Regions from separate parts of the Psychrobacillus sp. FSL K6-1415 genome, predicted to be linked through region 2. Evidence: a T-box and tRNA genes for the amino acid it is inferred to sense, from the RefSeq annotation. Region 2 holds a T-box; the other holds one or more tRNA genes.
The links. The T-box of region 2 lies ahead of ileS (isoleucine--tRNA ligase). A T-box ahead of a tRNA ligase gene usually reads a tRNA of that ligase, here a tRNA-Ile.
Positions count from the first base shown of each region.

Region 1 (3,387 bases), 1.3 Mb from region 2:
TAGCTCAGTTGGTAGAGCATCTGACTTTTAATCAGAGGGTCGTAGGTTCGAATCCTACATGGCTCATCACTTTATAGTGAATAATGTATGCGGGTGTGGCGGAACTGGCAGACGCACTAGACTTAGGATCTAGCGCCGCAAGGCGTGGGGGTTCGACTCCCTTCACCCGCACCATTTAATTTAATAACCGAGCGGAAGTAGTTCAGTGGTAGAACACCACCTTGCCAAGGTGGGGGTCGCGAGTTCGAACCTCGTCTTCCGCTCCAAAGATTCACTAAAGTGCCGGGGTGGCGGAACTGGCAGACGCACAGGACTTAAAATCCTGCGGTAGGTGACTACCGTACCGGTTCGATTCCGGTCCTCGGCACCACTTTTATGAAAAACATATGCGCTCGTAGCTCAATTGGATAGAGCACTTGACTACGAATCAAGAGGTTGCAGGTTCGAGTCCTGCCGAGCGCACCATATTTGACGGGAAGTAGCTCAGCTTGGTAGAGCACTTGGTTTGGGACCAAGGGGTCGCAGGTTCGAATCCTGTCTTCCCGACCAGTTATTATTTTCGGGGCCTTAGCTCAGCTGGGAGAGCGCCTGCCTTGCACGCAGGAGGTCAGCGGTTCGATCCCGCTAGGCTCCACCATTTAAAAAAAGTTTGAAATCTTGGCGGTGTAGCTCAGTTGGCTAGAGCACTCGGTTCATACCCGAAAGGTCGTGGGTTCGACTCCCTCTGCCGCCATCTTAAGGACCTTTAGCTCAGTTGGTTAGAGCAGACGGCTCATAACCGTCCGGTCGCAGGTTCGAGTCCTGCAAGGTCCACCATCAATATCTTGGAGGAATACCCAAGTCTGGCTGAAGGGATCGGTCTTGAAAACCGACAGGCGGGTCATACCGCGCGGGGGTTCGAATCCCTCTTCCTCCTCCATTTTAATCTAATTGATGCAGGTGTAAGCCGAAGAATGTGTCTCACTATTTTTAAGCAATGTACCATCGATTTTGTAAATATATTAACGTCGCGGGGTGGAGCAGTGGTAGCTCGTCGGGCTCATAACCCGAAGGTCGCAGGTTCAAATCCTGTCCCCGCAACCAAATGGTCCCGTGGTGTAGCGGTTAACATGCCTGCCTGTCACGCAGGAGATCGCCGGTTCGATCCCGGTCGGGACCGCCATTTATATATGAATGTTAATACATATCAATTGGAAATTTGGCTTGAATAATTAGCTTAATTTAAAATTGAAGAGGCTCAGTAGCTCAGTCGGTAGAGCAAAGGACTGAAAATCCTTGTGTCGGCGGTTCGATTCCGTCCTGAGCCACCATTTAATGCGGGTGTAGTTTAGTGGTAAAACCTCAGCCTTCCAAGCTGATGATGAGAGTTCGATTCTCTTCACCCGCTCCAAAATAATGGGCCTATAGCTCAGCTGGTTAGAGCGCACGCCTGATAAGCGTGAGGTCGATGGTTCGAGTCCATTTAGGCCCACCATTATTCCGAAGTAGCTCAGTGGTAGAGCAATCGACTGTTAATCGATCGGTCGTAGGTTCGAGTCCTACCTTCGGAGCCATATATGGGGAAGTACTCAAGTGGCTGAAGAGGCGCCCCTGCTAAGGGTGTAGGTCGGGCAACCGGCGCGAGGGTTCAAATCCCTCCTTCTCCGCCATATATTGGCCCCTTGGTCAAGCGGTTAAGACACCGCCCTTTCACGGCGGTAACACGGGTTCGAATCCCGTAGGGGTCATACTCAAAAAAAGGTAACCAATCATTGGTTACCTTTTTTTATTTTATTCCTTTCTCTTTTTCTATGTCGATGTATGGAACGGTCAGTCAATAGAATGCATACAACATAATGACCAGTGATAACGCATAAATAATGAACCCTAGGTTATATATAGAGTGAATTTAAAATATGATATCATTGCTATTGAAGGGAGAGGTTATAGTTGTTTCAAAAATTTAGTAAAGTTATGCTCATACTTGTACTAGCGTTAGGCTTCACAAGCTTAGGTCACATGCAAGCAGACGCAGCTACAAACAAAGTTATGTGGGGAAAAACAGAGTTAAAACAAGGGCAAATAGGTAAAGTAACAATTCTTGCAGACACGAATTTAGTTAAAGTTGGCTCCAATGGATCACTTAATAAAGTACGCACACTAAAAAAAGGTGATGAATATAGAGTCTATACGTATAAGGGAACAAATGGTGGCTTATATGGAGTAGGGGCAAGTAGTTTCATACAAAAAGGTTCTAAAGTGAAATATGAAACTCCATCTAAAAGTAAGCTAGCTTTGCTTAATAAAGAAGTAATAGGTGGGCTAACACCAAAAGCAGGGATGAAGCTTGTTTATTCTCCTAGCTTTACTGAAAATACACAAAATGAATTTACTGTTAGTGATTCCTATAATTCTGAATACGATATGACGGAAGCTTTTTTAAAGAAGAAAGGTGATATCCTAAATAATTTTACTTATATTGAACGTAAAGATCGTTTAATATTTGGGGTAAGTCATACAGATTGGGCCATACTTGATCTCGCTTTTCCATTGATTGAAGGAAAAACAACGAGAGAATATTATCTAACAGAGGACAACAATCAAGCTTTTTATAATGTATTTGTGGAAAGTACTACTAGTACGGTTAAAGTAAAAGCCGGAACATTCCAAAACGTGGTAGTTGTTCGTACAAACTATGGCTACACGTTCTATATCGCACCCGGAATCGGAATTATCAAGCTTGTCGATAAAAAAGGTGTACTTAAAGCAGAGTTATTATCATATAAATAAGAAAAAAACCAGAGTGCTAGCTTTTTAATAGCATTCTGGTTTTTTAAAATATTATACATAATAGCCAATCAATAGACCTAAGCCTAAAAGGAATACAAAAATCGTATTCGTAAGTGCGGTGTCTTTCATAGCAGGCGCAACCTGAACTGGATTTTCTGTTTGTTTAAATAGTTTTATCGCATGTATAGGTTTTTTCATACTTAACAAAACCAATAAACTCCATGGAGTGATTATTTGCAAAACAACTAAAGCAATAATCCAAAGATAAGACAAAATAAAATAAGAAGCTAAAATAGTAATGGCGTTCTTCCTACCAACTAATATAGCCATCGTTTTTCGTCCACCTATGGTGTCTTCGACTAAATCGCGAATATTATTAGAAAGCATTATTGCAGCAACTAACAGGGCACTTGGTACAGATAACCAAACAGCAAATAGTGGTACTGAACCAACTTGAATATATACTGCAATTAAAACAATGAGCATTCCCATGAACAATCCACTGAATAACTCTCCAAATGGAGTACTAGAAATAGGGTAAGGTCCACCAGTATAGAAGTATCCAACGGCCATAGAAATTGCACCAACTACTAATAATAGCCAAGAGCTTTCATAACA
Region 1 covers NZ_JBBOOQ010000001.1:2,889,581-2,892,967, reverse strand. Annotated here, with positions in the region: tRNA gene MKY60_RS13790 (tRNA-Lys) at 1-66, shown strand, start outside; tRNA gene MKY60_RS13785 (tRNA-Leu) at 90-174, shown strand; tRNA gene MKY60_RS13780 (tRNA-Gly) at 192-266, shown strand; tRNA gene MKY60_RS13775 (tRNA-Leu) at 282-370, shown strand; tRNA gene MKY60_RS13770 (tRNA-Arg) at 389-465, shown strand; tRNA gene MKY60_RS13765 (tRNA-Pro) at 473-549, shown strand; tRNA gene MKY60_RS13760 (tRNA-Ala) at 562-637, shown strand; tRNA gene MKY60_RS13755 (tRNA-Met) at 660-733, shown strand; tRNA gene MKY60_RS13750 (tRNA-Ile) at 740-816, shown strand; tRNA gene MKY60_RS13745 (tRNA-Ser) at 827-919, shown strand; tRNA gene MKY60_RS13740 (tRNA-Met) at 1,009-1,083, shown strand; tRNA gene MKY60_RS13735 (tRNA-Asp) at 1,087-1,162, shown strand; tRNA gene MKY60_RS13730 (tRNA-Phe) at 1,235-1,310, shown strand; tRNA gene MKY60_RS13725 (tRNA-Gly) at 1,317-1,390, shown strand; tRNA gene MKY60_RS13720 (tRNA-Ile) at 1,398-1,474, shown strand; tRNA gene MKY60_RS13715 (tRNA-Asn) at 1,479-1,553, shown strand; tRNA gene MKY60_RS13710 (tRNA-Ser) at 1,559-1,649, shown strand; tRNA gene MKY60_RS13705 (tRNA-Glu) at 1,656-1,727, shown strand; gene MKY60_RS13700 (hypothetical protein) at 1,930-2,769, shown strand; gene MKY60_RS13695 (1,4-dihydroxy-2-naphthoate polyprenyltransferase) at 2,821-3,387, opposite strand, start outside.
Region 1: it encodes a tRNA-Ile, which carries the amino acid that the T-box ahead of ileS (isoleucine--tRNA ligase) is inferred to sense. The anticodon was not compared.

Region 2 (3,387 bases):
AGGTGCTTTTCCTGTAAAGAGGGTTGATACAGCAAGCAAACTATAGAAGAATCCTCGAGTTTGATCAATTCCTTCTATTACTACATCTGCAGGGAACTGATCGTTAAATTGTTTATTATCACCAAATGGATAATGGTGCTGTGCAAAAGGCATCGATCCGCTATCAAACCATACATCGATTACTTCAGGCGTACGCAACATTTCCCCACTACATTTTGGACAAGTACAGAGAATGGCATCTATATATGGCTTATGCAACTCTAAGTTTTCAGGCAATGGCTTAGATGCGAGTTTTGCTAAAGATGTAATACTAGTCGGAGCTACTTCATATTCACAGGTTGAACAAATCCAAATGTTTAAAGGGGTTCCCCAGTAACGATTTCGGCTGATATTCCAATCCACCACATTTTCTAAGAAATTCCCAAAACGCCCTTTTTTAATATGGTCAGGATACCAATTTACCGACTCATTATTTTCAACTAGCTGTTCCTTTAATGCTGACATCTTAATGAACCAACTGTCCGTTGCATAATAAAGTAGAGGTGAATCACAACGCCAACAATGAGGATAGCTATGTTCGTATTTCTCCTTATGAAATAATAAGCCGTTATTCGCTAATAACTTAATGATCTCAACGTCACTGTCCTTCACAAATTGGCCAGCTAAATCTGTGACCACTTCTGTATAACACCCTCGTTGATCCACGACATTTACGAAAGTAAGTCCGTTTTGTTGTACTGTTAGATAATCATCCTCACCATATGCAGGGGCAATATGCACTATTCCTGTACCACTCGTTTCTGTTACGTAATCCGCTAACACAACAATATGCCCTTTTGTTATATCTATATAATGGAATGGCGGAAGATAAGGAACACCTTCAAATTCGACTCCTGAATGTTCACTTAGGACAATAGCTTTTTCTCCTAACACAGCAGGAACTAATGATTTTGCAAGTATATATATTTCACTTTCTACCTTAGCCCGCACATAGACTAGATTAGGATTCATAGCAAGCGCTACGTTTGCTGGTAGGGTCCAAGGTGTTGTAGTCCAACCAAGAAAGTACTCATCAGCATTTACGAGTTTAAACTTAACCGTAGCAGAGAGATCCTTTACATCTTTATACCCCTGTGCCACTTCATGTGAACTCAAAGATGTTTGGCAGCTAGGACAATAAGGTGATACTCGATGTCCTTTATAAAGCAGTTTATCGTGATGAACCTTACTTAAAATATTCCAAACACTTTCCATATACTCGTTACTTAATGTTAAATATGGGTTATCCATGTCTACCCAATAACCAAGTTCTTCGGTAAAAGAACGCCAAATTTTTTCGTATGTGAATACACTTTCCTTGCACTTCTTAACAAAATCCTCAACACCGTAATTTTCAATATCTTGCTTCCCTGATATTCCTAGCTGCTTCTCTACTCCAAGTTCAACTGGTAAACCATGTGTGTCCCATCCTGCTTTTCGCTCTACTCTAAACCCTTGCATTGTTTTATAGCGAGCTACAACATCTTTAATCGTTCTTCCTAATGCGTGGCCGACATGCGGTAGGCCATTTGCTGTTGGTGGTCCCTCATAAAATACAAATGGAGTGTTCTCTTTCCGGTTTTGTACAGACTTTTCAAAAGTTCTATTGTTTTGCCAATACTCTCGAATTCTTTGTTCCCTTTGTACTTTACTTTCTTTTTCATCTTGCGTATTCATCACTATTCCTCCTATACATTGTATAAAAGGCATACAAAAAACCCCGTCCCGAGTAAAGGGACGGGGTTAACCGCGATACCACCCTAATTCTATTGATCCGATCCAATAGCACTTAGCAACGTACAAATCATACGTGTTCTTTTTAACGGTAGACACCCGGATAAGCTTACTAAAATCTTCAGCTCTTCTTCTCAGAGAGGATATTCATGTATAACCTGCACACTGACTTTCACCAAGTTGTCAGCTCTCTGGGGAACAAATCGATACATTACTCTTTCTCTTCAACGAATTTATATGCTTTTATTGAATAGTAATATAGCAAAATTAGAAGATAGTGTCAATTATTTATTCTTCCAAAATATCTTTCACTCGTTGTACATATTCTTCCGTATCATAGGAAAAGTATAACTGACTTGCCAATCGAACAGGATCACCAAAGAAAAAACGTTCATATAGTGTTTGCCGTGTGCCAAATGCACTCATAGTTAAATCCCATGCTAATCGGAAAAGTTTGACACGATCCTTTCCAATGTCTTCCCAAGATTGTAAGTAGTGATTTAACTCATTTCTAATAGGTGATTGAAATGCGCTTTCGGTTGGGATGGACATTAATCCACTGGCACCTAAGAGCTGAATTATTTCGCTAAAACGCGGATATATGCGTGGAAATACATTCATAGCAATTTGTAATGTGGTGCTGTCTGGTTGCATCCATCCGCCTTTGTCTACTTTGGCCTCTGCTTCTGATTTTAACACCAACGCTTTCATCGTTTCCAAGGCAATAATTATTTCAGTTGCTTTCTCTTGCACATGTTGATATTCTTCAATATTAATTGTTTCAATAATAGATTGGACAATTCCCAATATGAATTCAGTTTTCACAATCTGCCTAGATGCTACTTGATGAAGCGTAAAGGGCAAGAACGAGCTCGACTTCATAAAATTAGTTGATATAAATAAATTGTCATAATAAAATACACGCTCCCAGGGAACTAAAACATCGTCAAATACTACAATACTATCTATTTCTTCGTACTTCGAACTTAATGGATAGTTAAAATTGGAATCTCCTCCAACAAATGATTCCCTACCGATGAATCTTAACCCTTTTGTATTACAAGGTATTGAAAATGCAAAGCTATTACCTTCTTCTGCTTTCCCTCCTGCTGCAATAACTAATAGTTCATCCGTTATTCCACCTTGTGTCGCAAGTAGTCGTGCACCTTTTATAACGATTCCATCTTTGTTCTTGCCTACTATTTTTGCGGCTATAGGTTCATCTGAACGTTCCACATAAAATTGTGTGCGATTTACTTGTGGTTCTATAAACGTATGAGTCATAGAGATGTCATTTTCTCTTGCATATTCGTAAAATGATTGTAGATTATTTGGAAAACAATTCTTTTGGTCCTGCAATAAATGAACTGATGAGGCTAATGCCATTAATACTGTGTTCATATAATCCGGACTTCTTCCCATGAGTCCATTGTTCGATTTAGCCCATTTCTGCACCATTTCTCGTCTTGCCACTAAATCCTCTTTTGTCTTGGGCTGCAAATATGACATTCCTACCCATTTTTTTGTAGTTGGAGATAAATAAGTTAGAACATCTTTTAAGTCTTTGTCATGCTGAAGATCGTACAATCTAGCCTGACTTTTTATAATTCCTTT
Region 2 covers NZ_JBBOOQ010000001.1:1,582,660-1,586,046, reverse strand. Annotated here, with positions in the region: gene ileS (isoleucine--tRNA ligase) at 1-1,716, opposite strand, end outside; T-box leader at 1,770-2,010, opposite strand; gene hpaB (4-hydroxyphenylacetate 3-monooxygenase, oxygenase component) at 2,062-3,387, opposite strand, start outside.